DNA from 2 places in the Mediterraneibacter sp. HA8405 genome. Region 2 is predicted to be linked to the other one. Evidence: a T-box and tRNA genes for the amino acid it is inferred to sense, from the RefSeq annotation. Region 2 holds a T-box; the other holds one or more tRNA genes.

Region 1 (14,775 bases), 1.3 Mb from region 2:
TACTGTTCAGGGCAATAAGAATTGTGGGAAAACCAGAGATGCCTATGACGAAAGCGACCGTTACTAGTTTTCCGGGATATTTTATCTGCTGAAAATCAGGACGGAACATGCAGGGGCAGAGTAAAGTTAAACTTTACTCTGCCCCTGATTTATAGTAATATGAAAGAAGACGAATTGTGAGGATGGAAAAGTTTTATGGAGAAAATGGAGTGGATTGCTCCCTGTCATTTCGGACTGGAATCTGTTCTGAAAAGAGAAATTCAGAATCTGGGATATGAGATTACTCAGGTAGAAGACGGAAGGGTTACATTCCGGGGCGGAATGGATGCCGCCTGCAGGGCCAATATATTTCTGCGCACTGCGGAACGGATTCTTTTAAAAGCGGGCTGCTTTACCGCGGTTACTTTTGAAGAACTCTTTCAGAAGACGAAAGAAATTCCGTGGGAGAGATATATTCCTGAAAACGGAAAGTTCTGGGTTACGAAAGCCGCGTCTGTCAAAAGCAGGCTGTTCAGTCCCTCGGATATTCAGTCTATAATGAAAAAAGCTATGGTAGAGAGGATGAAATTCCGTTATTATACACAGTGGTTTACAGAAGACGGGGCTTCCTATCCTGTCCGTGTATTTCTGATGAAGGATGTGGTCACGGTAGGGATTGATACCACCGGAGTATCTCTTCATAAAAGAGGATACCGTCCTGCTGCCGGAAAGGCTCCTATTGCAGAAAATCTTGCCGCGGCACTGATTATGCTTACCCCATGGAAGAAGGAACGGATCCTTGTGGATCCTTTCTGCGGCAGCGGAACCATTCCCATCGAAGCGGCTATGATGGCGGCGAATATAGCTCCCGGCATGAACCGGGAGTTTACGGCAGAACAGTGGACCAACCTGATTGACAGAAAATACTGGTATGAGGCCATAGATGAGGCGCATGACCAGATGGATACAAATATTGAAACAGACATCCAGGGGTATGACATAGACAGCGATGTCCTGAAAACCGCAAGGAGAAATGCGGCAGATGCGGGAGTTGACCATCTCATTCATTTTCAGCGCCGGGAAGTCAGTCAGCTGAGCCATCCGGGGAAATATGGATTTATCATTACGAATCCTCCTTATGGCGAAAGGCTGGAAGAAAAGGCAGCGCTTCCGAAACTGTACAGAGAATTCGGAGAGAGTTTCCGAAAGCTGGATACGTGGTCTGCCTATATGATTACCAGTTATGAAGATGCAGAACGATATTTCGGAAGAAAAGCAGACAAAAACAGAAAGCTATATAATGGAATGCTGAGAACGTATTTTTACCAGTTTACCGGCCCCAGGCCGCCGAAACAGAAAAGATAGAAGGTACATAAAATGAAAAGAAGAATAGTATTTGCCACTGGTAATGAAAATAAAATGAAAGAAATCCGTATGATTCTGGCCGATCTCGGAATGGAAATCGTATCCATGAAGGAAGCCGGCGTTGATGAAGAAATTATAGAAGACGGCATGACTTTTGAGGAAAATGCGGAGATTAAGGCAAGAACCGTATCGAGAGTGCTGACAAACGATATTGTTCTCGCGGACGATTCCGGACTGGAAATTGATTACCTGGATAAAGCGCCGGGTATTTATTCTGCAAGATTTGCAGGAGAGGACACTTCTTACGATATAAAGAACCGGATTTTACTTGACCGGCTGGAGGGGGTGCCTGACGATGAGAGAACTGCCCGGTTTGTGTGTGCTGTGGCAGCAGTTTTCCCGGACGGGACATCGTGTACGGTCCGGGAAACGATTGAAGGTCAGATTGCCCATGAAATTGCCGGGGATAATGGATTCGGCTATGATCCGATTTTCTATGTCCCTGAATACGGGAGCACAACAGCGCAGATGGATCCGGAGCAGAAAAATCTGCTCAGCCATCGGGGAAAAGCACTTCGGGCAATGAAAAGAATTCTGGAGGAAAAACTGAGAGAGGAAGCGTTATGAGAGTGTTGATTGTCAGTGATACACACGGCAGACATAATGGCCTGGACCGTGCACTGCAGGAGGCCGGAGATATCGATATGCTGATTCACCTGGGGGATGTCGAGGGCGGAGAAGAGTATATTGACACAGTTGTGGACTGTGAGAAGCATATAGTCAGGGGAAATAATGACTTTTTTTCAGATCTGCCCAGAGAAGAGGAGTTTTACATCGGAAAGTATAAGATTTTTATTACACATGGACACTCCTATTATGTATCTCTGGATCCTGAATATATCCGGGAAGAAGGAAAGGCGCGGAAGGCCGATATCGTAATGTTCGGTCATACGCACAGACCTTTTTTCGAAGAGATGGACGAGATTATTGTACTGAATCCAGGAAGTCTTTCTTTCCCGAGGCAGGAGGGCAGAAAGGGCAGTTATATGATTATGGAAACAGATGGAGAGGGTCGTCCTTATTTTAAGCAGTGTTACCTGGAGTGACAGGCGGGAATGGTGAAAATATAGTTTTTAAATGAACTGAAAAAAAGGTTAAAAAAAATTAAAAAAAATGTTGACAAGATAAGGACGCTATAATATAATAATCAATGCGCTACGGGTTAGACAGGAAAACGTAGAAGGAATACCGGGGTGTGGCTCAGCTTGGCTAGAGCGCCTGGTTTGGGACCAGGAGGTCGCAGGTTCGAATCCTGTCACCCCGATCTGTGCGGGTGTAGTTCAATGGTAGAACACCAGCCTTCCAAGCTGGATACGTGGGTTCGATTCCCATCACCCGCTTTCTCATATCAGAACGAAAGGAAAGCTTTTGCTGGTATGAGGGGCCTTTGAAAAAGGGGATATTGATATGAGTCTGTAGCTCAGCTGGATAGAGCAACGGCCTTCTAAGCCGTAGGTCGAGGGTTCGAATCCCCCCAGGCTCGTTATGGTGGGTATGGTGCAGTTGGTTAGCGCGCCAGATTGTGGTTCTGGATATCGTGGGTTCGAGTCCCACTACCCACCCTTTTCTTTTATATTCGCACTGGCAGGCAGTGTCAGGTTAAGTCTTTAATGGGCTATCGCCAAGCGGTAAGGCACAGGACTTTGACTCCTGCATTCGCTGGTTCGAATCCAGCTAGCCCAGTTTTATTTACATGGGAAAGCCGGTAAAAAAAATATGGGCGTGTAGCTCAGGTGGTAGAGCACTTGACTTTTAATCAAGTTGTCCGGGGTTCGAATCCCCGCACGCTCACTGGATTTAAGATAACCGGAGAATATAATCTCCGGTTATTTTTTATTCTGAAGAAAGATTTTCCGGATTGTTCCGGAAAATAAAAAGCCTTCGGGCAGCGTGAGCGGATATGGCGGAATTGGCAGACGCGCCAGACTTAGGATCTGGTGTCTACGACGTGCAGGTTCAAGTCCTGTTATCCGCACCAGAATGTCCATACTTAAACCTGCACTAAAAAAATTAGTGGTTTGAGTAGTTTTTATAGGGTGAGCAGTTCGATTTTGCGGGTCGGACTGCTCACTTCTTTTTTGTCCGATTGCAATAAATTGTCCATACTTAAACCCTCGTCAAAAAAATTATTGTTTTGTGAAGCTATACCAAAATGAGCAGCATCATCGTGCTGCTCATTTTGCTTGACAATTTCCACTTCGCGTTCTTGTTGAGGGCTACAAATATTTTGGCAGAAGGAACGAAAACATCTTCTCAACGGTAAGCAGAAAAGGTATAATGGTGGGAACAGATTGGATTTTCGTAGGAGGTGCCATAGTGAAAATAGAAATTGGAAAAGATTTTCCGCAATATTTCAAACCTTCATATCCAGAAGAATTCGAGTTGTTTTCTCATTTTGAAGTAACATCAGGAATACCGACCGTTCTGTTTGCAATTACCACTTGGAAAGAAAACGGCAAACCGAATGTGTGCTTTCATTCTTGGAGCTGCTTTCATGGGGACAAAACTGCTTTCTTTGCTGTGATGGGAAATCTATATCAGCACACCCATACCTACACCAATATTAAAAGAGACAAGTGTTTTTGTATTAATTTTCTTCCGATCAGCTATTATGACAATTTGGTAAACACAATTCACCACAACGAAATTGACGATGATGAGTTTGTGGCCGGAGGCTTTACAATCTCTAAGGCAAAAACTATCCACGCACCCGTGATCAATGAGGCGTTTCTTAGCATGGAATGCACATTGAAAGACATGCAGGACTTGAGTGGTGCGGGAATAACAGCTATGGTGATCGGGCAGGTGCAGCATATTTCCGTGGAAGAATCCTATGCACAAGGATATAATCAGCGATATGGTAAAGATGGCTTTATGATGTTGATTCCTGCGCCACAAGACCTTGTTACTGGGGAACCGAACCAGTCTGCAATTGCAACGGTACATATTGAGAAATACGATTGATTTTGGAAAAGGGAGTGTGCAGATGGCGACCTCAAATATAAAAGCGCTGATTCCAAGTGACCTTCGCAAAGTGTGGGATTTTGTTTTGGATATCGAGAATTATGGCACCTGGAGAAGCGACCTGAGTAAAACGGAGACCATAAATGAAAAGCAATTTATCGAATACACCAATGATGGCTATCCTACAACCTTTACCGTAACACTTGTTGAACCATACAGACGCTGGGAATTCAATATGGAAAACAGCAATATGAAAGGACATTGGATCGGTGTTTTTACTGATAAAGGCAACGAAACCGAGATAGATTTTACAGAGTGCGTAGAAGCCAAGAAATTGTTGATGAAGCCCTTTGTGAAGTCATATCTGAAAAAGCAGCAGGCACAGTTTGTTGCGGACATGAGAAAAACCCTGGGAGGGATATAACTAATGAAAGAAATGATTGGATACTGCGGACTGGATTGCGAAAAGTGCGATGCATACCTTGCGACCGTCAATGACGATCAGGCATTGCGTGAGAAAACAGCGAAAATGTGGGCAGAGTTAAATAATGCTCCGATTCTGCCGGAACATATTAACTGCGAGGGCTGTCGCGCGGACGGAGCAAAAACGGTATTTTGTGAGCATATGTGCGAAACCCGGAAATGTGCTTTGAAAAAAGGCGTATCCACCTGCGGTGACTGTTCTGAAATAGAAACCTGCCCCACTGTTGGGGCAATCTTAGAAAATAATCCGTCTGCCTTAGAGAATTTGAAGGGATAGAATACATATAGTAACTGATGCAAAATACGACATGGAAAGGTTGTGGAATACCGGCGGCAAGAATTGGACGTATGAGTATAAATACCGCAGAGGGGGTAAAACGCTTTGCAGTCTATACGCGAAAAAGACCTGCGTTGGTTTTATGATTATTTTTGGGAAGGACGAAAGGGCAAAGTTTGAAGAGATACGGGATACGCTTTCCGATTCTGTTTGTAGCCAATATGACCAAGCAAAAACCTATCGTGACGGAAAATGGGTAATGTTTGAGCCGACCGACACTTCTGAATTTGAAGATTATATAAAGCTATTGGCTATTAAAAGAAAGCCCAACCGGAAATAGTGATATTTTTCTCAGGAGGCACTTGGTATGGAAATTACAAAAATTGAGAGAGCTCAAACCCACGAAGCTATTGATCTTATTTGGACAACATTTTTGCAATTTGAAGCACCTGATTATTCTGAGAAAGGTGTGCAATCGTTTAAGGATTTTATTGAAGATAAAGAGATAATCAGCACATTGGAGTTTTGGGGAGCGTATGACAATCGGGAGTTAAAAGGTGTTATTGCCACAAACAAGAACCGCAGGCATATTTGCTGCTTTTTTGTTAAAGCCCAATATCATCGGCAAGGTATCGGCAGAAAATTATGGGAGTATCTTCTGGCAAATAGCAGTAGTGAAGTTATTACTGTTAATTCTTCTCCATATGCTGTTCCAGTTTACCGCAAGCTGGGCTTTGTAGATACGGATGCCGAGCAGCTATCTGATGGTATGAGATATACACCTATGAAATACAAGAGACAATTCTGAATTACGGAGATGCAGAAAATGGATGTACGAAAAGCCATACTCTCAGAAGCGTAGACTGTCTGCTTGAAAGATTTTTAAAACCGTCTCATTGCATGAAATGTTTGACTTCTTTATAATTGCGGCAGGAGGTGTTAAAACATGGCGAACGAAGATAAAAAAGATTTTAATGCTATGCTGCATGATAGTAAAGACATGCCAAAATTTCAGATTATTACTGACCAGAAAAGCATTAAGAAATATGGGGGAAGCAGAATGTATTTTGCTCCGCCAATCGACTATGACAAAGTAATGAAACAAATTCCCTATGGGAAGGTTATTACTGTCGGGAAAATCCGTGAGTATTTTGCTATACAGAAGGGGGCTGATTTTACAGAGCCTATTACAGCCGGAATATTTGTATCTATCGCGGCATGGGCAAGTTTCCAGCGTTCTGAAGATGAAACTCCATACTGGCGAACTTTAAAAGCAAATGGCGAGCTGAACGCCAAGTACCCCGGTGGCATAGAGGCTCAAAAAGAGAAATTGGAAGCAGAAGGACACACAATTATTCAAAAAGGGCGCAAGAATATTAGATACTACGTGCAGGATTATGAGAAAGCATTGTTTTATTTAGGGTAAGCCTATGTGTTAGACAGGGCTTTCCTGTCTGATACCTACCTGTCATTAAGGCGGTTTTATTCAAGAATTGAAATCTTTATCAGCAAATACAAAAAGTAAAATTACATTTTCACAGAAACGAAGAGCCGGGGACATTATAGCGGATGCCCCGGCTTTATAGGTCTTCCGTATAATTATATCCTTCGATCTCTTCCACCCCACGATCAACCAGCCTCTGGTAATCTGCTCCGTCATATGTCACAGTGCATCCCACCGTATGATCGTCCAGCTCTTTTTCTATTTGTTCCGCACATTGCTGCGCCAGATCCGGGCATTCCATTATATCTCCGGCATTACTGAAAAACAATATTGTACGCATTCGGTATATGTGATAGTATATGGACAGGGATAACCGTGTTGCAGGGTGGTCTGGCCTCGATTCTTACATAGAATGGGGGTGGTGCTGATGGACAGAAAACCATTTGACTTTAAAGACCTGATGGCTTTTGGAATGTTCATTCTGGCATTGCTGACATTCGTATTCTCGAATTTGAAGTAATGTTTTAAGCATAGAAAAACCACCCCGAAACTTTGGCTGAGTGATGAGGTGGTAATTCTATTTTATTCCTTGTTATGAGGTCAACCCCTTGTGGGCGGTTGTTCCTTTTCTATTCACAATATAGCATATCGCCTGCAGGGATTCAAGATTTTGATGCTGAAAACTTATGTGGCTTTGCTGCACTGCAGACTGGAAATAGTATTGGAAGTCGTCCGTCTGCAGTGCAGCAGCGGGAATCCGCCTGTGGCTTCTTCCCGCTGTATGGCGTCCGCCATATATTAAAAAACACAGCAAGAAGCCATTTATAAGTTGGCTTATATGTCTTCTTGCTGTGTTTTTTACTGCACTGCAGACTGGTTAGCATATCCTCGGCAGTTGGAGGCCGGTTAGTTTGGGGAGGATGCGGCGGCCGCCGATGGATGTTTTCAGGAGGACTTTTCCGGGAAGTTCTTCTGTGACGGTGCCGATGCGGGCGGCGTCTTCTCCGCCGGGAATCTGGCGTATGGCTTCCAGGATGGCGTCTGCGCTGTCGGGGGCACAGACAACCAGCATTCTTCCTTCGCAGGCGCAGTAAAGGGGATCCAGTCCCAGCATATCGCAGGCAGCTTCCACTGCCGGATCTACTGGGATGGCCGTTTCGTCCAGTTCTATAGAAAAGGGCATGTTTTCTGTGAATTCATTCAGTGTGGTTGCAATGCCGCCTCTTGTGGGATCCCGCAGGATACGGAGGGAAGAGGAGTCTGCGGCTGCGTCTATTGCGGCTGCGGAGACCCGGTGTAAGGGCCGGCAGTCCGAGCGGAGAGGGCTGTCTTCTTTCAGGAGGCCGGAGCGGGCCATCATTACCGCGGCGCCGTGACATCCGATACTGCCGCTGACCAGTACGGCGTCACCGGGGCGGATGCCCTCTTTTCCCGGAAGATCAGCGCGCTGAAATCCGATTCCTGCCGTGTTGATATAGATACCGTCTCCTTTTCCGGCCTCCACCACTTTCGTATCTCCGGTTACAATGGACACGCCGGCGGTTTTCGCCTCTTCTGCAATAGAGGACACAATGCAGCGGAAATCTGAGAAAAGGAATCCTTCTTCTAATATAAAAGACAGACTTAAATATTGAGGAGTTCCGCCTGCCATACACAGGTCGTTGACTGTTCCGCAGACAGATAGTTTTCCAATGTCCCCTCCGGGAAATTCCCAGGGAGATACGACAAAACTGTCTGTGGAAAATATCAGTTTCCGGCTGCCGTCCAGAAGGGCGCCGTCCCCCAGCCGGGAAAGAGCCTGATTGTTAAATGCAGGCAGCAGAACGGACTCAATCAGTTCTGAGGTCTTTGCGCCTCCGCTGCCGTAATCAAGAGTGATTCTGTCATCCATGATTTTTACCTCTGTTTTTGTTTATTTATGTTATTTATTCGTACTGATACGCCGCAGCGCAGGCGCCTTCTCCGGATACCATGCAGGGACCTGCCGGATTTTCCGGGGAGCAGACTTTCCGGAAGAGGGAGCATTCCGCCGGACGCAGAACACCGCGGATTACGTCGGCACACCGGCATCCAGGGATATTTTTCTCCTTCTCCGGACTCAGGGAGAACTTTTTCACAGCATCCCATTGTGCATATTCCGGTTTTATGGCGTATCCGCTTCCTTCAATATGTCCCAGTCCTCTCCAGTCCGACGGAGCGGGACAGAATACTTTTTCTGTCAGGGCCAGGGCGGCAGGGTTGCCCTGCGGACGGACAAGACGGGTATATTCATTTTTCAGCGCAGGCTGCTTTCTGGCGATCATTTCTGTTAATTCCAGCACCGAGCAGAGCAGATCCGCCGGCTCAAACCCGCTGACGACGCCGGGAAGCCCATAGTCTTCCGGAAGAAATGCGAAACCGTCAGCGCCGATAACGGCAGCTACATGTCCCGGACAGAGAAAGCCGTTCACTGCAAAATCATCTGACTCGATCAGGGAACGGACTGCCGGTTCTGTCCGTTTGAGAAGGCATAAAACAGAAAAGTTTTTCAGCCCTCTGGACGCTGCTTCCAGGATGCAGGCGGCAGTGCCGGGGGCTGTGGTTTCAAAGCCTACGCCAAGGAAAATAACTTCTGTTTCCGGCTGCTTTCCGGCGATCTCGACGGCGTCTATGGGAGAATATACAGATTCGATTTTTCCTCCGAGCGCACGGCGTGCCAGGAGGCTGTCCCCCTGCGTGGAACCGGGAACACGGAGAAGATCGCCGTAGCTGGCGATCAGCGTGCCGGGTTTCTGAGAAAGGTCAAGGACCAGATCAATCATACTGGAAGGGGTGACACAGACCGGGCAGCCAGGGCCGGAGAGCAGTTGTACATTATCCGGAAGGATGCTCTTAAGCCCGCTGCGGGCGATAGCCATTGTGTGGGTGCCGCAGATTTCCATCAGACGGATGGGACCGGTCTGGTCGGCATATTTCCGGATTTTCTCAAGGAAGAGAGCTGCGTCTTCCGGTTTTCTGAAATAACTGTCATAAAGCATTTTTTATTTCCTCCAGAAGTTCCATATTTTCCAGAGCTTCTTTTTCTGACATCCGTTCGATGGCAAATCCGGCATGGACCATAACATAGTCGCCGGGTTTTGCGTCCGTGATAAAGTCGATGCGGATGTTCTGGGTCAGGCCTCCCGCTTCGCACTGGGCGGAAGTACCGTCGATTTTATTGATTTTCATGGGCATTGCAAGACACATGATTCATACTCCTTTTCTTTCGGGCAATTGCAAGCTGGCCGAGGCAGATGCCTTCGTCATTTGCGGATACCTGATGATGTGTGTATACAGTGAATCCATTTTCTTCCAGCAGCGCTGTGACGCCATGCAGAAGAAAACGATTCTGAAAGACGCCGCCGGAGAGAACTACCGGGAGATGGTCCGGATTCAGAGCAGTACACTGATCCAGCGCCATGCAGGCGAGTGTCGCCATAAAGCGCAGGGCGATTGTGCCCCGGTCTGTCTGCCGGCGCAGGTCTTCAATGATGCAGGATATTACAGGGCGGGTATCAAAAATTCGCAGGGAATCCTGCTCATAAAATGTCAGGGGATAAGCCAGCTCCTGAAGAGAACAATCTGCCTGGTCAGGTGTTTCCACGGGAGAAAGGGCCTCTACAAGGGCTGCGCCTTCTCCTTCATAATCTGCATGGGAGCGGCCGAGAAGCAGTGCGCCTGCTCCGTCAAAGAGCCGTCCGATACTGCTGGCAGAAGGTGAAAATCCGGAAGACAGAAGACTGGTAAGCATCCTGCATTTTTCTTCCGGCAGAGGAACCCATGAGAGATCGCTGATGCCTGCGTCATGAACAAGGGAAAGGGCAATCCTGCCGATCTCCTGAATGGCGCGGTCGCCGCCGGGCAGCAGAACCGGCCGGATGGATCCGGCTCTTGTAAAGGAGGAAAGATCTCCGGTGAAAAATTCTCCGCCCCAGATCTTTCCGTCTGTTCCCAGTCCGGTGCCGTCCCAGATAATGCCGAAACAGGGCGTATCCAGCCCGTTGTCCGCCATACAGGACGCCATGTGAGCCCAGTGGTGCTGAACTTTCAGAAGGGGAACCTGCCTTTCTCCGGCGGCACGGACCGCTTCCCGGCCTGACAGATAATCCGGATGAAGATCGCAGACATAGAGGGAAGGCTTCAGGCGAAACAGCTGCTCATAAGTCTGCAGTGTTTTTGTATAATGTTCAAAAGTTTCCGCGTTTTTCAGATCTCCGATATACGGACTGAGAAATACATGAGACCCTTTGCCCAGGGCAAAGGATGCCTTCTGCTCTGCCCCCAGGGCGAAAATACCTTCTGCATCCTGCCTGATATCCAGAGGGCGGGGGGCGTATCCCCGGCTTCTGCGCAGAAAGTAGGGCATTCCTTTCCATTCGGAGACAAGGGAATCGTCACAGCGGTTCCGGATCCGGCGGTTGTGAAGAAGAAAGCCGTCAGCCGTGTCTTTCAGGGCGCGGAGGGCTTCTTCATTTTCTGTCAGAACCGGACATCCGGGAACATTTCCGCTTGTCATGACAAGAATATCGGGGCCGCCGTACACGCCGTCAAGCAGAAGTGTATGAAGCGGAGAGTAGGGAAGCATGACGCCCAGACGGCGGCTGAAACTCAGCTCTTTCAGCGAATCCGGATCCTTTTTGGCAAGCAGTACAATGGGCCGTGCCGGGCTTGTAAGGAGCTGTTCTTCTTCCGGTGTGATCCGGCAGATCCGGCGGGCCGCATCAAGAGAACGGCACATAAGGGCAAGAGGTTTTTCGGCCCGGTGCTTTCGCTCCCGCAGCCGTCTGACTGCATCGGCATCCAGGGCGCTGCAGGCCAGGTGGATGCCCCCGATTCCTTTTACCGCCAGGATACCGCCGCCTGCCAGAAGTTTCTGGGAAGAGCGCAAAGCCTCTTCCCCTTCTTTGGCAAGCCGGTTCTGCTCCAGGCAGAAAACCTGGGGACCGCATTCGGGGCAGCAATCCGGCTGCGCGTGATAACGGCGGTCGCGGATATCGTGGTATTCGTGGCTGCAGTCTTCACACATCCGGAATTCGTTCATGACTGTCCTGTTCCTGTCATAGGGAAGAGATTCTATGATCGTGTAACGGGGGCCGCAGTTTGTACAGTTGATAAAAGGATACCGGTATCTGCGGTCTGTTTTTGTATAAAGTTCTGCCTCGCATTCCGGACACATGGCAATGTCAGGGGATATGAGAGTCGCCCCTGCGTCAGTCCGGCTTTCCAGGATTTTGAATCCGGAGAAGTCCGCAGAGCCCGGATCCTCCGGAATAGCTTCCGTTCTGACAGCTTCTACAGACGCCATGGGCGGAGGAGACGTTTTAATCTCTGAGAGAAAATCCTCCAGAGACGTAGGTGTCCCTTTCAGGACTCCTTCCAGGCCGGAAGAAGTGTTGCGGACCCAGCCGGAGACAGAATGACGGTCGGCCAGGCGATGAAGGAAGGGGCGGAAGCCTACTCCCTGAACAATCCCTTCTATTATAAGGCGGACAGTTTTTCTGCCGCCGCCGGGGCTGTTGTCTGTGCCTGCGTTATTGTAATTTGTTTTTGTTTTGTCGCTGCTGCTTTTCATGCTTTTGCTTTTCTGATATTTCCGGAAATAAAGTCTGCCAGTTCTGCAAGGCCGCCGCCGGTGCGGCTGCTGACGCGGAAGAGAGGCGCTCCGGGATTGACGGTTTCATAATTCGCGCAAACTCTTTTCTCATTAAAGTCAAAGTAAGGCAGCATATCATATTTATTCAGTACAAGGCAGTCCGTATCTGTAAACATAAGAGGATACTTTTCTACTTTGTCATCGCCTTCCGGTATACTCAGGATGGTGATGCGCAGTGATTCGCCGATCCGGAACTCCGCCGGGCATACCAGGTTTCCGATATTTTCCACAAAAATAACGTCCAGCTGATCCAGAGGCAACTCGGGAAGGATGTGCTGAATACTCATAGCTTCAATATGGCATGCGCCGTCCGTGTTGAGCTGAACAGTGGGAATGCCCAGGCCGGCGATACGCTCGGCATCTACCTGGCCGGCAATGTCTCCTTCGATTACGCCTATGCGGAAGTCCTCTTTAAGCCGGTCAATCAGAGAAGTAATCAGGCTGGTCTTTCCTGCTCCCGGACTTCCCATTATATTAATCATGCAGATCTGATGAGAGGCGAGGGACTCTTTTACCTCTTCGCTTACGTCTTCATTCCAGTCCATTACCTGATGCAGTATTTTGATCTCCATTGATATCTACCTCCATACTTTTAATATAAAATTCCTTTCCTGACAGCAGCTTAAGTCTCAGACTGCCGCAGTGGGGGCATGCAAGATGATGGGGCGTGATTTCCCCCTCCTTCCGGCAGTCTCTGCAGCGTACCCTTACGGGAGGAAACTCCGCTTCAATACGGGCTCCTTCGGCGATGGTTCCTTCAGAAAGCATATCCAGATAAATCTGAATGCAGTCCGGAACAATGCCCCGGAGCTGGCCGATACACAGGCGGATGACCCGGATTTTTGATGCGTTCTGCGCTTCCGCGTTTCTGATACAGTCTGCAAGCAGATGCTCAGTGATACTCAGTTCGTGCATATTAGACACCTCCATGTCGTAATGTCTGCCATTTTCTGTCAGAAATGATGGACAGTCATATTGCAACAACCTACATTTTAGCACATTTTTTGTGAAATAAAACAAAAAAGTCGCATTCTGATCTTGTAAAATCTGCAAATCAGGATTATAACAAATATTATAGGTTCTTTACCCTCCAGCAGAAAGCTGTTTACATAAAAAGGAGAGAGTGAAAGGAGGATTACAACATGATACCATTACTGATCGGAATACCGGCAGTGCTGGCGGTGCTATTTCAATTCGTGCGGAACGAAAAGGCAAGAGGTTACATCGTCTATGCAGGTGCCGGTATTATTATGTTTACAACAGTAATGTTTGTAGTTCAGTGGATTACCGCGGGAGCGCAGAAACAGATGTTTTACCCGGAGACAGAGCTGATCGACCATCTGATGACTGTGGGGGACATTTTCCTGATGTGCCTGATTATCTGGCTGAGTGTGAAATACGGAAAAATACTGCCGATTATTCTTTCGGTTGTTCAGACAGCTGTTGTACTGTATACAGAATTTACGTCAGAAGTAGCGGAAGCTCCTCATATGATGGTGGACTGGCTGACGATTCTGATGTGCATTATCATCGCGTTTATCGGAGGATTTATCTGTATTTACACAGTAGGATATATGAAGGGATACCATAAACATCATACAGAGGTGAAGGACAGACAGCCGTTTTTCTTCTCCATGCTGTTTCTGTTTCTGGCGGCTATGTTCGGACTGGTTCTGTCCCAGAACCTGATCTGGATCTATTTCTTCTGGGAGATTACCAGTGTGATTTCGTTCCTGATGATTGGCTATACCCGGACGGAAGAGGCGGTAAACAACAGTTTCTGTGCTTTGTGGATGAATCTGCTGGGCGGTCTGGGCTTCGCTGTGGCAATTGCCATTATGGCTCAGATAAGCGGAAGCCTTCAGCTGATACATGTAGTTGAAGTAGGAGCTCCTCTGCCGCTGATGTGTCTGGCTCTTGCAGGCATGACGAAATCAGCGCAGCTTCCGTTTTCCACATGGCTTCTGGGAGCCATGGTGGCGCCTACGCCTTCCAGCGCGCTGCTGCACAGCGCGACGATGGTCAAGGCAGGCGTATATCTGTTGATCCGTATCTCGCCTGCGCTGGAAGGAAATCTGGTAGGAATTATTGTATCCAGTATCGGCGGATTTACATTTATTATGGCAAGTATGATGGCGATTGCACAGAATGATGCCAAGAAAGTACTGGCATTTTCGACAATATCAAATCTGGGCCTGATTGTGGGATGTACCGGAATCGGTGCGGAAGAGACGGTCTGGGCGGCTGTTTTCCTGATGATCTTCCACTCAGTCAGCAAATCCATGCTGTTCCAGTCCGTAGGAGCGGCGGAAAACACACTGGGTTCCAGGGATATTGAGGATATGCACGGCCTGATCATCCGTGTGCCGAAGCTTGCATATATCATGGGCATCGGTATCGCCGGCATGTACCTGGCGCCGTTTGGAATGCTGATATCAAAGTGGGTGGCCCTGAAAGCATTTGTGGATTCGGGAAATGTTATTCTTGTGCTCTGCATCGCGTACGGAAGCGCCACAACGATGTTCTACTGGA
Region 2 (14,775 bases):
ATTGTGATTGCGATTACAAAAGCAGACACCTCTACAGAGAGCAGAAGCCTGACCGATTCTCAGATTGAGGACATTGCAGAATATGTAGAGTTTAAATGTAATAAACTGAACCGTGCTGTATCTGTGGAAGAGATACAGGATATGGTGGAAAATCAGATTATGGCGACGGGGGCTTTTGATCTTGCAAGAAGATATGTAAGATACCGTTATAAAAGATCCCTGGTGCGCCGGGCAAATACTACGGACAACAGAATCCTCTCTCTGATTGAGTGCAATAACGAGGACGTAAAGCAGGAAAATTCCAATAAAAACCCTGCGGTGAACAGTGTGCAGAGAGACTACATGGCAGGAGAGGTCAGCCGCGATCTGACACAGAGAATGCTGCTTCCGGAAGATATTGTAGAGGCGGATAAAGAGGGAATTATTCATTTCCATGATTCGGATTATTATGCCCAGCATATGCACAACTGTGATCTCGTAAATCTGGAAGATATGCTTCAGAACGGCACGGTAATCAGCGGAACCATGATTGAGAAGCCGCACAGTTTTTCAACAGCCTGCAATATTGCTACTCAGATTATTGCTCAGGTTGCCAGCAATCAGTACGGCGGACAGAGCATTTCCCTGACACATCTGGCTCCTTTTGTTCAGGTGTCAAGAGACAAGATCCGGGCTGAAGTTAAGGATGAGATGAAACTGGCAGGAATTGAATATCCGGAACATGTTCTTAACGAAATCGTAGAAAAAAGACTGAGAAAAGAGATTACAAAAGGCGTCCAGACAATCGAATACCAGGTTATTACCCTGATGACAACAAACGGACAGGCGCCTTTCCTTACCGTATTTATGTATCTCAACGAGGCAAAGAGCGAGGCGGAGAAGAAAGATCTTGCCATGATTATTGAGGAAACCCTCAAACAGCGCTATCAGGGCGTGAAAAATGAAGCGGGTGTGTGGGTAACCCCGGCTTTCCCAAAACTGATTTATGTGCTTGAGGAAGATAATATTGAAGAGGGAAGCCCCTACTATTATCTGACAGAGCTGGCGGCCAAATGTACGGCAAAACGTCTTGTGCCGGATTATATTTCCGAAAAGAAGATGAAGGAGCTTAAAGAAGGCAACTGCTTCCCGGTAATGGGCTGCAGAAGCGCGCTCAGCCCCTGGAAAAATGAGAAGGGCGAGTATCAGTTTTACGGGCGCTTCAACCAGGGCGTTGTTACCATCAATCTTGTGGACGTAGCGCTTTCTTCCGGCGGAGACGAGGAGAAGTTCTGGAAGATCTTTGACGAAAGGCTGAATCTGTGCTACCGTGCACTGATGTGCAGGCATGAGAGACTCAAGGGAACCCTTTCCGACGCGGCTCCGATTCTCTGGCAGTACGGCGCACTGGCACGGCTGAAAAAAGGAGAGACAATAGACAAACTTCTTTATGGAGGATATTCCACGATTTCTCTGGGGTATGCAGGACTGTATGAGTGCGTGAAATACATGACCGGAAAATCCCATACGGATCCGGAGGCAACACCATTTGCGCTGTCTGTAATGCAGCATATGAATGATGCCTGTGACCAGTGGAAGAAGGAGACAAACATTGGTTTCAGCATTTACGGCTCTCCGATTGAGAGCACAACTTACAAATTCGCGAAATGTCTGCAGAAACGCTTCGGCATTATACCGGGAATTACAGATAAAAGCTATATTACCAACAGCTATCATGTATTTGTAGGGGAAGAGATTGATGCCTTTTCCAAACTGAAATTCGAGTCGCAGTTCCAGGCGCTTTCCACAGGCGGAGCGATCAGTTATGTGGAAGTTCCGGACATGCAAGACAATATTCCGGCAGTTCTTCAGGTGATCCGCTTTATTTATGACAATATCATGTATGCGGAACTGAATACAAAGAGCGACTACTGCCAGAACTGCGGTTATGAAGGTGAGATTCAGATCGTAACTACCGAGGACGGCAAACTGGAATGGGAATGCCCCCACTGCGGCAACCGGGATCAGAATACGCTGAACGTAGCAAGACGTACCTGCGGTTATATCGGCACACAGTTCTGGAACCAGGGAAGAACCCAGGAGATTAAAGAAAGAGTGCTTCATTTATAAATCGGGCTGCATTTGTGAGAACGCTGTACGTCCGGTATAGCTGACAGCAGAATTACAGGAACAGCCGCTCCGGACCCTGACGGGCAGGGCGGCTGTTTTTCTGAATTTTTTCGGGCTGATGCAGAAAAACATATCAATGAAGTGCCAGGAGAATAAAAGTATGCATTATGGTGAAATAAAAAAATACGATATAGCCAACGGGGAAGGCGTCAGGGTTTCGCTTTTTGTTTCCGGCTGCACCCATCACTGCCCGGGATGTTTCAACCAGGATACCTGGGACTTCCGGTACGGCCAGGAGTATACGGAAAGGACGCAGCAGGAGATTTTAGATGCGCTTGCTCCCGGATATATTAACGGCCTGAGCCTTCTGGGCGGGGAGCCCTTTGAACCCGTGAATCAGAAAGTACTTGTGGGGCTGCTGCGGGAAGTGAAAGAGAGATATCCCGGGAAAGACATATGGTGTTACAGCGGGTACCTGTTTGATAAAGAACTGCGGGCGGATAGCCGCGCAAGATGCGAATATACCGATGAAATGCTGTCTATGATCGATGTGCTGGTAGACGGCCGGTTTGTAGCGGCTCTGAAAGATATCCGGCTTGCCTTCCGGGGCTCTTCCAATCAGAGAGTGATTGATGTAAAGAAAAGCCTGAAGAGCGGAGGGATTATTCCGTGGGAGCCGAAAGTGAAGCGCGGAATGTAAATTATCCGCAAATCCCGGGATTCCGAATCAGAAACCTCTTGACTTATTTTAATGTTCTTTTTATAATGATTGAGTATATTTTAAAGACAAAGAAGAGAAGTAGTAGGAGCGTATCGTTTCCAGAGAGCTGTCGGGAGGTGCGAGGCAGCAGCGTAAACTCTGAACTGGTCTTGGAGTTCTTCTGCTGAATGAAGAGTAGGCGGAAGCGGGAATTCCCGTTACAGAATCAATGAGTGCATCTGACTTCAGTCAGATGAATGAGAGTGGTACCACGGAAAATAAGCCTTTTCGTCTCTTGAGTGATCAGAGTGAAAAGGCTTTCTTTATGCGTCAGAATGAGAAAGAGAGGAATAATCAGATGGGTACAAAAATTGTGTACAATCACAGAGCCATTGAAAAGAAGTGGCGTGAGAGATGGGAAGAGAATCCGGTTAATCCGAAAGTGGATGAAACCGGAAAAGAGAAGGAGAAATACTACTGTCTCGATATGTTCCCGTATCCGTCAGGAAACGGACTTCATGTCGGACACTGGAGAGGCTATGTGATCTCCGATGTGTGGAGCCGTTATAAACTTCAGCAGGGTTACTATATCATCCATCCGATGGGATGGGATGCTTTCGGACTTCCGGCTGAGAACTATGCCATCAAGATGGGCGTTCATCCGGCAAAATCCACAGCTGAGAACGTGGCAAACATCAAGAAACAGATCAATGATATCGCAGCGCTTTACGACTGGGATATGGAAGTTAATACAACAGATCCGAATTTCTACAAATGGACACAGTGGATCTTCGTAAAAATGTTCAAGGCAGGCCTTGCATATGAGAAGGAGTTCCCGATCAACTGGTGTCCGTCCTGTAAGACAGGTCTTGCAAATGAGGAAGTTGTAAACGGTAAATGTGAGCGCTGCGGCGCGGAAGTGACGAAGAAGAATCTCCGTCAGTGGATGCTCCGCATCACAAAGTACGCAGACCGTCTGTTAAATGACCTGGATAAGCTGGACTGGCCGGAGAAAGTTAAGAAGATGCAGACAGACTGGATCGGAAAATCCTACGGCGCTGAGGTTGATTTCCCGGTTGAGGGAAGAGATGAGAAGATCACGGTATATACGACAAGACCGGATACGCTTTACGGCGCAACATTTATGGTACTTGCACCGGAGCACGAGCTTGCGAAATCTCTCGCTACACCGGAGACAAAAGACGCGGTAGAGAAATACATCTACGAAGCGTCCATGAAATCAAACGTAGACCGTATGCAGGACAAAGAGAAGACAGGTGTATTTACGGGAAGCTATGCGATCAACCCGTTAAACGGTGCGAAGACGCCGATCTGGCTGTCCGATTATGTGCTTGCCGATTACGGTACAGGAGCTATCATGTGCGTGCCGGCTCATGACGACCGTGACTTTGAATTCGCAAAGAAATTTGACATTCCGATCGTTCAGGTCATCGCGAAAGACGGCAAAGAGATCGAGAATATGACAGAGGCATATACAGAGGCCGCCGGAACAATGATCAACTCCGGCGAGTGGAACGGCATGGAGTCAGCCGTGCTGAAAAAAGAAGCTCCGCACATCATCGAGGAGAGAGGACTGGGACGTGCGACAGTGAATTATAAGCTCCGCGACTGGGTATTCTCCCGTCAGCGTTACTGGGGCGAGCCAATCCCGATCATTCACTGTCCGGACTGCGGATGTGTGCCGGTGCCGGAGGAAGAGCTGCCGCTTACACTTCCGGAGGTAGAATCTTACGAGCCCACAGGAACCGGCGAGTCACCGCTTGCGGCGATTGACGAATGGGTAAACTGTACATGCCCGGTATGTGGAAAACCGGCCAGGAGAGAGACGAATACAATGCCTCAGTGGGCAGGATCTTCATGGTATTTCCTGCGCTATGTGGACAATCACAATGATAAAGAACTGGTCTCCAGAGAAAAGGCGGACAAATACCTGCCGGTAGATATGTATATCGGCGGCGTGGAGCACGCGGTACTGCATCTTCTGTACTCCAGATTCTATACAAAGTTCCTGTATGACATCGGTGTGATCGACTTTGACGAGCCGTTCCACAAGCTGTTCAACCAGGGAATGATCACAGGAAAGAATGGGATCAAGATGAGTAAGTCCAAGGGAAATGTGGTTTCGCCGGACGACCTTGTACGCGATTACGGCTGCGACTCCCTGAGAATGTATGAACTTTTCGTAGGACCGCCGGAGCTGGATGCCGAGTGGGATGACCGTGGAATCGATGGCGTCAACCGTTTCCTGAAACGTCTCTGGAATCTGCTCCAGGACAGCAAAGACAAAGATATCAAGGCGACTAAGGAGATGCTTAAACTTCGTCACAGAATGGTTTATGATATCACAAGCCGTCTGGAGAGCTTCAGCCTGAATACCGTTATTTCCGGCTTCATGGAGTACAACAACAAGTTCATCGAGGTTGCCAAGAAAGAGGGCGGCATCGATAAAGAGACGCTGGAGACCATCGCAGTGCTCATCTCTCCGTTTGCGCCGCATTTCGCAGAAGAGATGTGGGAGCAGCTGGGCCACAGTGAGACTGTCTTCAAGGCAGGCTGGCCGACCTATGATGAGAACGAGATGAAGGATGACGAGATCGAAATTCCGGTACAGATTAACGGCAAGACAAAAGCTGTCATCAGCATTTCTGCCGAGGCTTCAAAAGATGAGGCGATTGCTGCCGGAAAAGAAGCGATTGCTGACAAGCTGACAGGAAACGTGATCAAAGAGATCTATGTTCCGAAGAAGATTATCAATATCGTAATGAAATAAATCGGGATGAAATTTCACAATGGAACAGGTGTAGATACTGGGAATCATTATCTATGCCTGTTTTTCTGTTCCCGATTGGATTTTTTTAGCAGTAAGAGTATAATAAGCCATGTAAAAGTCTAGTGAACAGCAGGGAGGAAACATATTGTGGACCGGCAGGCCAGGGGACTGAAAGGCTGAGCCGGACAGAAAATGTCTGTTGACAGGAGAAGCGTTTTGGCATATTATAATCTTACAAATGTAAGACAAGAGGCAGGTGACAGCAATTTGAAAAGTGGAGTGGGAAAACCGATTCTTATTGGGGCAGCAATTTTTCTCGCCGCTCTTTTTCTCGGAGCCGGATTCCGGGAGTTTGTATGGTCTCTTTTCTCTCCGGCGTCAATTGTAGGAGATACGGTAGACTGCATGTCAGATGATCTGGAGACGATCAGCAGAAAATGGTTCGGAGAATATTTTTCTGATCTGGAGGGCTGGACTGTACCCTATAATTACCGGATTGAGAAAGCGGAAATTACTTCGGCGGAAATCCTTACAGACCTGGAGGAACCCTATATTCAGCTGGACTATCAGGTTTATGCTGCCAGCGCGAATAACGGGGTTATGTACAACCTGGAACTGATGCAGACAAATGAACGGAGAGTATATACCGGACAGATGGTGCTCCGCTGGGAGCAGACGGACTGGAACACATGGCAGATTGCCGAGAAACTCCGGCCTGTTCAGTATCAGATTATGACTCCGGAGTATCAGGAGGAGGCGAATATGCCGCAGACCCAGCATTATAAATTCCAGTCGGATAAAGAGATGACATATTATATACAGGATGAGACGCTGTATGTCACATATGACGGGGGTGAAACCTTTCAGGAAGTTCCGGACGGATATGAGAAGGTATGTAAAGAAACCAATGACACTTACGATGAGCTGCTGGATGATAACAGCTATATTGTAACAGAAGAATTTACCGGTTTTATCGGTTATACAGATCAGGGAACAGAGCTTATATATTCTGAAGATAAGGGAGGGACATGGCAGGAGAGCCTGATTACGGAGAACGGATATAAGGCCGCTTCTTTTCTTTCCAGACAGAATGGGGTATGCTATGTGACGTTTGCGACAGACCGCGCTCTTGGAAGCGATTATTATGGTTCCTGGTGGTCGGAAGATCTGAATACATGGACGTATATAACGACCGGGGATATGCCCCTTTCCAACCTGACCTGTGTGTACTGGGCTTCTGACGGAACCGGATATTACGCAAGAGGAGAACTGCTTTACCGGATGGCAGGCAGAGAAGGAGGCCTTGAGGAGCTTACCTGGCCGGAAGCCGTGGAGGTAACAGAAAGCCTTGGCTTCAATCCTTTTGATTCCATCGACAGGTTTTATGAGGAAGACGGAGTGCTTTATATGGTTGTGGGACAGGGAAGCGACGGGGATTATGTGAAAGACGGGAAACTGTCCGAGGCACTGTATCAGTCAGCGGATGGTGTCACTTTTACATTTGTAAAAGAAATTGCAGATGATACGCCGGAAGAGGCAGGATAGGAGGTCGCGGAATATGAAAAAAGGCTGGATGATTCTCAGTGTTATTTCAGCACTGATTTCAGGAATGCTTATCTATGAAGGCGCCGTGCTGTTTCTGCGATATATGGACCGGAGGATGGGACTTCTGGTTGCTGTTTCGGGAGCGGCTGTCGCCGTACTGTTTGTTTTCTGTATATTTGAAAGCTTCTGTAAAAGTATCTGGAATAAAAGTACTGCAGATGAGGACGGTATGTGGAGTCCGGATAAAGACGGAGAAAGCATCACAAAAGAAATCCGGATGGAATTCCTTCTCACCTGTATTTCCTTCGGCTGCGCGGGGATTGGAATACTGCTCTATCGGCTGCGGTTTCATTCTATTTTTCAGATATACCTGTATACACTTCTGTTCGTCGGGGTTGTTCTGATTATAGCGGCGGGAGGTATGTTCTGGATCACTTCAGGCAGAGCGCGGGAGAGAGAATTCCGGGACAGGATTCTTTCAGGAAAAGACAAATGGAAAGAAAAGGGCTATGTGTCCCGGGACAAAACCGCCGGGGAGCTGTTCAGAGTAACGGCAGATGGAAAACTAGCAAATCTCCAGGCGTGGGGAGCAGGGGCAATCCTTCTTGTGGGGCTTTATCTTCTGGACATTATCCGGAACGCAAACCTGGGTCTTCTGGCGGCAGGAATGGTGATGTATATTATACTGAATCTGGCAGTGCAGTGTATTTCTCTTTTTCGGGCGCTGAAGGGTACTGTGGACGTACTTGGCCGGGGTGATACAAAAACAGTTCTGGGATTCTTTACAGTATATTATGAGCGGACGGAGGGAAGGCTTTTCAGCCTGCCGCCTCAGATGCAGGTATATGCAGTAGCCGCGCTGTGCGATCAGGAGGCATACGGTGATGCGCTGGAACTTCTGAACACTATCCGGAGAAAACCGAAGTTGGAAGCTTATTTTCAGCAGTATGCGTGGGTATGCGCTCAGGGACTGGGAGACAGGCAGGGATGCAGCAGGGCTCTGGAACTTCTGAAAGAATCTATGAAGTATCTGAAAGGGAAAAATCTGGAAGCAATGCAGCAGCAGGTTCTTTTGTTTCAGAACTATATGGAAGGAAACTGCAGCGAACTGATCCGGGCGGCTCAGGATGAGAGTAAAAATGTTATTCAGAAAAGGACAAGACAGAGGCTGGCGGAAGCGGCCATGAAGCAAAAGAAGGAAGAACAGAAAATTCCGGAAGAAGGAGAAGTATGCGATGACAGAAAATCAGGAGAAGAGGCTGGAGCAGTTTGAAAAAATGCTTCAGTCTGTACAGACAGAATATAAAAGTATCGTACGGCAGATGGAGGAACTGAAGAAAAAAGGAAAGATCAGATCTGTTACGTATCAGCAGCTGATGACAAGGAAACTGACTTATCAGAATATGATTTCTATGTATGAATTGTATGATCTGGCAGAAAAGGATGACAGAGAAAGGGAAAATCGATGATAAAACTGCTTGCTGTTGACATGGACGGTACCTGTCTTAACGGAAAGAGCCGTATTACTGCCAGTACAATTCAGGCGTTAAGAGAAGCAGCACGGGCAGGAATAACAGTAGTTCCGACTACCGGCCGCAATCTGTTTTGTCTGCCCCATCGGCTTGCGGAAGGCACTCTTTACAGTGCGCGATCAGAGGAAGGGCGGAAAAACGCGGGATTGTTCCGTTATGTGATTTCTTCCAATGGAGCCAGAGTTACAGACATTCGGGAGAGGACAACTCTTTTCCGTGAAATGATTCCAAAAGATACCGCAGTATCTCTTCTGGAAAGATGTAAAGGGCAGCGGCTTATTACAGCTTCTCATATTAATAACAGATATCTGCTGCAGGGACGTGCGGCTGCAGCTGCCGGACGTATTATATACGGCAAGGACGCGAAAGGGATATACTGTGTCAGAGATATGGCGCAGATGGTGAAAAAGAGCGCTTTTCAGACGGAAGAACTCCAGTTTTATTTTTTTACAAAGCGGGACCGGCAGAGGCTGGAAGCTTTACTTTCGCTTTATCCGGATCTGACCGCGGCCTATACGTCTGTATATGCGGAAGTGTTTTCAAAAAATGCCGCAAAGGGAAGAGCTCTGGAAGTCCTGGCCCGGCAGCTGGGAATTGCGAGGGAGGAGACGGCATGTATCGGAGACGGGGAGAATGATTTGTCCATGTTTGAGGCGTCCGGATTGAGTATTGCCATGGGAAATGCCTTTGAGGGCCTGAAAGAAAAGTCAGATTATGTGACTTCTTCAAATAACCGGGACGGAGTCGCGAAGGCGGTGAAAAAGATTCTGGACGCAGAACGGTTCGTTCGCCGTTTCAGATGTGCAGAGGATTAGGGAGATTGCGAACAGAGGCTTTGAAGCTTTTTTCAGTCTGCTTTTTCACAAAATAAACTGCCGGCTTCGGGAAGGCTGTGTTGTACAGCGGTGTTCCGGGGCCGGCAGTTCTGATTATCCGTTTGACGGAAAAGATACTGAAAAAGGATTATTTTCCGGGCTGCAGAATTGATTTTACATGACTGATTTCGTCCTGTGTAGCTTTTGCGGCCGGGATATAATAGCTTCGTTCTCTGGCGGCATCATACATCTTTTCCTGAGACATTTCACACTGGTTACGCATCTGTTTTAAGCACTGCTTCAGTTCTTTGTTTTCTGTCTGGGGAATCATATCTCCGAACATTTTAAGCTCTCCGTTAATTCCGACAAGCGCGTCGGATACCATTGTTTTTTCGTCCATTTTTCCACCTCATTATAAATTTTTTTATCTGGGAAATAAATCTGCAGAGCAGTGTTCTGTTCTACAGAAATTTCATCAGTTCCTGTTTGTTTTTCATGGCAGAGTCTGCGGCATCCTGAAACAGCTTTTTAAGCTCAGGATCCTGAGTCTGTGAAGCATAATCTGTCATCTTGCAGTGGGTTGTAGAATAGCCGCCGATCAGGTGGCGCAGGTTCTGCAAATCAAGAATTGAAATTTCTGACATGGTAAAAACCTCCTTGTATATAAATTGTATTTCAGAGGCTATTATGTCCCGGAGAAAATGGATTTATGCATCTCATTTACGGATCAGACAAGCCGGGATCTGGAAATAAATTCCTGAAAGAGCACGCGCATTTCCCGGCTGGTGCGGTACATACATTCCGGATGCCACTGAACACCTGCTGCAAAGGGGTGATCCGCTATTTCGACCGCCTCAATGGTTCCGTCTGAAGCCCGGGCGGTTACAGATACTCCCTTTCCGGGATTGTTGACTGCCTGGTGGTGATAGCTGTTGACCAGAAGAACGGGTCCTGCACAATGCCGGATCAGGCTGCCCCGTTCTGTGCGGATCCTGTGGCTGACATCACTGCGGGAAGGGGACTGCTGCATGTGATTGATAGTATTTCCGGGGATCAGAGACAGATCCTGCCAGATTGTCCCGCCGCATGCCACGCTGAGAACCTGCATGCCGCGGCAGATTGCCAGTACCGGTTTTCGGGAGGCCAGCACCTTTTTCATCAGACGGATCTGGAACAGATCTACAGTGATACTTGTCTGTCCATTTCCTTTTTGCGGTTCCTGTCCGAAGAGGAGAGGAGTGATATCTTCACCTCCGCAGAAAAGAAAACCGGAGCACAGTCCGATATACTGGTCGAGAACAGCATCGCTCCGGACCAGGGGAAGAATCAGGGGAAGACCGCCGGAATACCGGACAGACTGAATATAAGGATTGGTGACAAACTGACGGTTTCCCATAAAACCGCATGTAACAATTCCGATAGATGGCTTCATATTATCCTCCTTTTACCGGGTATATTTCAGTATACTAGAATATGTAAAAAGGAACCGGTTTATTCATATCCTGCCCGGCGGGATGTATATGATATAGCTGAGGAAAAGTTATTTTGCATGCAGTCACAGGAGAAGGACCATCTGAAAGAGGGATTATAAATGAAATGGATTGATATGCACTGCGATACATTAAGTGAAATAATCAGACAGAGAAAGGAACTGAAGAGAAATGATCTGTGCGCAGACCTGGAACGGCTTCTGCGGGGAGGGGCGGGCGCGCAGTTTTTTGCCTGTTTTGTCAATGCTGCCAGGTACGGACTGAACACAAAGGACGCAGATGAAAAAATGATCTGGGATCAGGCGTACCGGAATGTACTTTCCATGATCGGACGGGCAAAGAGGGAACAGAATGAAAGGTTTGAAATAGCCGTTGAACCGGAAATGATTCAGAGACAGCTGTGGGAGGAAACGGATGAGTCCGAAATCCTTTACGGTATACTTACAGTGGAAGAAGGCGGTGTGCTCAATGGCAGAATGGAACGGCTTGGAGAGCTGTATGACAGAGGAGTCCGGCTGATGACTCTGACTTGGAACTATACAAACTGCATTGGCAGTCCGAACAGCAGAAATCCTGCTGTTATGGAAAAGGGGCTGACTGAGTTCGGGATAAATGTGATCGAACAGATGAATGATAAGGGGATGATTATAGATGTATCTCATCTGTCGGACGGGGGATTCTGGGACTGTATCCGTTACAGCAGAGCACCGATTGCCGCATCCCATTCCAATGCCAGAATGCTCTGCCGCCATCCGAGAAACCTCACTGACGAGATGCTTCACGCTCTGGGTGAGAAAGGCGGCGTTGCAGGGGTGAACTTTTACTCACCTTTCCTCAGAGAGAAAGGCAGAGCGCAGCTTTCGGATCTGGTACTTCATATCCGGCATATGGTGAACTGCGCCGGTGAAGATGCGGTAGCTCTTGGAAGTGATTTTGACGGTTTTGACCCGGCGGACTGTCCTGAGGGCGCCGGCAGCGTGCTGGATGTCGGAAAGGTACTTTCTTCACTGGAAAAAAACGGTTTTACCCAGAGGCAGATTGAGAAAATCGCCCGGGATAATGTGCGAAGGTTAATAGAAGATACATGGTGAAGGGAAATGCCCGGATAACCTGTAACCTGATGTGACAGAATTTCGTAAATCTTAAGATTATTTTTCAAAAAATCGCTGATATGGAAAGGTATAATATCTCTTTGAAAAGGAGGAATTATACCATGACAGAAGATCAGCGGCGACGGAACGGAAAACAGCTGTACAGAAGGAAGCGCAGGCGGCGCCGGATCAAACTGTTGCTCTGTTTTCTTGTACTGGCAATTCCGACAGTTACGGTGGGAATTCTGATAAAAAATCAGTTTGGTGATCAGATCAGGCTTGTTGGGATGGGGATGACGAATGAAAAGGTCCGGCAGGTTATGAGCCGGTCGGAGCAGTATCCTGATGAGCTTCTGGAATTGCTTGCCGATAATGAGGAAACAGTGGATTTTGTCCTTGATTATCCGGAAAAGAAAGATGCGGCTCCGGCAGAAACAGTTGGAGATGTTGTGAAAGGACAGATCCCGCTTCTGCTTCAGTGGGATGAGCGGTGGGGGTACGCCATTTACGGGGACGACATGATTGCCGTCAACGGGTGTGGTCCTACGACGATCTCGATGGTGGCGGCCGGGCTGACAGGGGATAATACAATTACCCCTTACAAAGTTGCGCAGTTTTCGGCAGAAAACGGATATTATGCGGGGGATTCCGGCACAAGCTGGGCGTTGATGACAGAAGGAGCGCAGCAGTTTGGAATATACGGAGAAGAACTGGGGCTAAGCGAAGGGGAGATATATTCCGCGCTGGAAAGCGGGCATCCGATTATCTGCAGTATGAAACCCGGTGATTTTACAACTACAGGACACTTTATCGTACTTACGGGAACAGAAGCCGGAAAGATACGGGTAAATGACCCGAACAGCAGGATAAGAAGTGAAAAACTATGGGATTACAGCACGCTGGAGTATCAGATTAATAATCTGTGGGCGTATTCTCTTATATAGACAAAAAAGACGGAACTCAGTCAGGTGCTGTAATGACTGAGTTCCGTTTTTCAGTTGATTTCAATGCTTTGCAGAGATATTTTATTTCTGATTTTCTTTTGCCAGCTCCTGCATCTTCATGGCACGAACCTTAAGCGGCAGGCCGAAGAGGGTGATGAAACCATCCGCGTCGTGGTGATCGTACATATCGCCGGTAGTGAAGCTTGCAAGTGATTCACTGTACAGAGAGTAGGGAGAAGTCTCGCCGGCTTTGATAATGTTGCCTTTGTACAGTTTGAATTTCACTTCTCCTGTTACATACTGCTGTGTTACATCTACAAATGCGCGGATTGCCTCGCACAGCGGTGTGAACCATTTTCCCTCATATACAACCTGGGCAAGTTTATTGCCCATTTCTTTTTTCACTTCATATGTAGCGCGGTCAAGGATCAGCTCTTCGAGCTGCTGATGCGCTGCCATCAGGATCGTTCCGCCGGGGGTTTCGTATACACCGCGGGATTTCATTCCTACTACGCGGTTTTCTACAATATCAATGATGCCGATTCCGTGTTTCCCGCCCAGCTTGTTCAGTTCCATGATGATCTCAGAAACTTTCATAGACTTTCCGTTAAGCGTTTTCGGAATGCCGGCTTCAAATGTCATAGTTACATATTCGGGTTCATCCGGCGCTTTCTCCGGGGATACGCTTAAGACAAGAAGATCGTCATAATTTGGTTCTACAGACGGATCCTCCAGTTCCAGACCTTCGTGGCTGATGTGCCAGAGGTTGCGGTCGCGGCTGTAGCTGTGTTTTGTATCGAAAGGCAGGTCGATGCCATGCTTTTTGCAATATTCGATTTCATCTTCACGGGACTGCATTGTCCAGATATCGGTCATACGCCACGGCGCAATGATCTTAATATCCGGCGCAAGAGCCTTGATGCCAAGTTCAAAACGGATCTGATCATTTCCTTTTCCTGTTGCTCCGTGACAGATAGCGACAGCGCCTTCCTTTCGCGCGATTTCCACCAGCTTTTTCGCGATAGCCGGACGCGCCATGGAAGTTCCCAGCAGATACTGGTTCTCATAGACCGCGCCTGCCTTTACACAAGGCATAATAAAATCATCTGCAAATTCGTCTACAATATTTTCGATATATAATTTAGATGCTCCGGAGAGTTTTGCTCTTTCATCCAGGCCGTCCAGCTCTTCTCCCTGTCCGCAGTCGATGCAGCAGCATATAACGTCATACCCGAAGTTTTCCTTCAGCCACGGAATGATTGCTGTTGTGTCAAGTCCTCCTGAATATGCCAAAACTACTTTTTCTTTACTCATTTCTGATAGCCTCCTGAATGTATTTGTATTAATTTTGCCATCCGCGGATACGGATGGCAGTTTTTGTTTATTTTACTGCTTGTGCAAGCTACAACCTACTATACACCAGAAGTTATAATTATGCAAGAGAAAATTATAAAAAAGAAAAATATACATAAAATGTACATATAATGCATAAAAATGCAATTCTGTTATTGAAAAATGCATAAATATCTGTGCCGGAATATTCGATGAACTGTGTGTCCGTTGCAGTATCTGGCCGGCTTCAATTTCCCGATGTGTCAGAGATGACTCTGCGTACGGATCTGAAAGTTCTGGATGAGGAGAAGAAGATCCTGCGTGTCCACGGATGCGCGAAATCCGTGCGGGTCATTATCGGGACCGATGATTTTTTAAACCGTAAATCGCAGGTGATTGTTCTGATGGATTCCTCACGGAACAACA

What was found. A T-box is a leader RNA that pairs with one kind of tRNA and senses whether it is charged. The one in region 2 lies ahead of leuS (leucine--tRNA ligase), so its partner is inferred to be a tRNA-Leu.
Region 1: it has a tRNA-Leu gene. The T-box ahead of leuS (leucine--tRNA ligase) is inferred to sense a tRNA for this amino acid. The anticodon was not compared.

Annotation. Positions count from the first base shown of each region.
Region 1 covers NZ_CM148758.1:2,918,323-2,933,097, reverse strand. Annotated here, with positions in the region: gene AC0QUU_RS13760 (hypothetical protein) at 1-67, shown strand, start outside; gene AC0QUU_RS13755 (THUMP domain-containing class I SAM-dependent RNA methyltransferase) at 196-1,344, shown strand; gene AC0QUU_RS13750 (XTP/dITP diphosphatase) at 1,357-1,971, shown strand; gene AC0QUU_RS13745 (metallophosphoesterase family protein) at 1,968-2,450, shown strand; tRNA gene AC0QUU_RS13740 (tRNA-Pro) at 2,594-2,668, shown strand; tRNA gene AC0QUU_RS13735 (tRNA-Gly) at 2,674-2,744, shown strand; tRNA gene AC0QUU_RS13730 (tRNA-Arg) at 2,814-2,887, shown strand; tRNA gene AC0QUU_RS13725 (tRNA-His) at 2,893-2,966, shown strand; tRNA gene AC0QUU_RS13720 (tRNA-Gln) at 3,016-3,087, shown strand; tRNA gene AC0QUU_RS13715 (tRNA-Lys) at 3,123-3,195, shown strand; tRNA gene AC0QUU_RS13710 (tRNA-Leu) at 3,299-3,382, shown strand; gene AC0QUU_RS13705 (hypothetical protein) at 3,434-3,601, opposite strand; gene AC0QUU_RS13700 (flavin reductase family protein) at 3,721-4,368, shown strand; gene AC0QUU_RS13695 (SRPBCC family protein) at 4,391-4,792, shown strand; gene AC0QUU_RS13690 (DUF3795 domain-containing protein) at 4,796-5,128, shown strand; gene AC0QUU_RS13685 (DUF3788 domain-containing protein) at 5,130-5,468, shown strand; gene AC0QUU_RS13680 (GNAT family N-acetyltransferase) at 5,496-5,936, shown strand; gene AC0QUU_RS13675 (MGMT family protein) at 6,075-6,554, shown strand; gene AC0QUU_RS13670 (hypothetical protein) at 6,709-6,873, opposite strand; gene hypE (hydrogenase expression/formation protein HypE) at 7,450-8,463, opposite strand; gene hypD (hydrogenase formation protein HypD) at 8,498-9,589, opposite strand; gene AC0QUU_RS13655 (HypC/HybG/HupF family hydrogenase formation chaperone) at 9,579-9,779, opposite strand; gene hypF (carbamoyltransferase HypF) at 9,766-12,162, opposite strand; gene hypB (hydrogenase nickel incorporation protein HypB) at 12,159-12,815, opposite strand; gene hypA (hydrogenase maturation nickel metallochaperone HypA) at 12,775-13,158, opposite strand; gene AC0QUU_RS13635 (NADH-quinone oxidoreductase subunit 5 family protein) at 13,386-14,775, shown strand, end outside.
Region 2 covers NZ_CM148758.1:1,633,592-1,648,366, forward strand. Annotated here, with positions in the region: gene nrdD (anaerobic ribonucleoside-triphosphate reductase) at 1-2,109, shown strand, start outside; gene nrdG (anaerobic ribonucleoside-triphosphate reductase activating protein) at 2,270-2,809, shown strand; T-box leader at 2,890-3,108, shown strand; gene leuS (leucine--tRNA ligase) at 3,168-5,600, shown strand; gene AC0QUU_RS07625 (WD40/YVTN/BNR-like repeat-containing protein) at 5,817-7,145, shown strand; gene AC0QUU_RS07630 (hypothetical protein) at 7,159-8,418, shown strand; gene AC0QUU_RS07635 (hypothetical protein) at 8,381-8,614, shown strand; gene AC0QUU_RS07640 (Cof-type HAD-IIB family hydrolase) at 8,611-9,492, shown strand; gene AC0QUU_RS07645 (spore coat protein) at 9,641-9,892, opposite strand; gene AC0QUU_RS07650 (hypothetical protein) at 9,954-10,136, opposite strand; gene AC0QUU_RS07655 (gamma-glutamyl-gamma-aminobutyrate hydrolase family protein) at 10,220-10,924, opposite strand; gene AC0QUU_RS07660 (dipeptidase) at 11,084-12,073, shown strand; gene AC0QUU_RS07665 (C39 family peptidase) at 12,196-13,017, shown strand; gene AC0QUU_RS07670 (argininosuccinate synthase) at 13,099-14,331, opposite strand; gene AC0QUU_RS07675 (DeoR family transcriptional regulator) at 14,619-14,775, shown strand, end outside.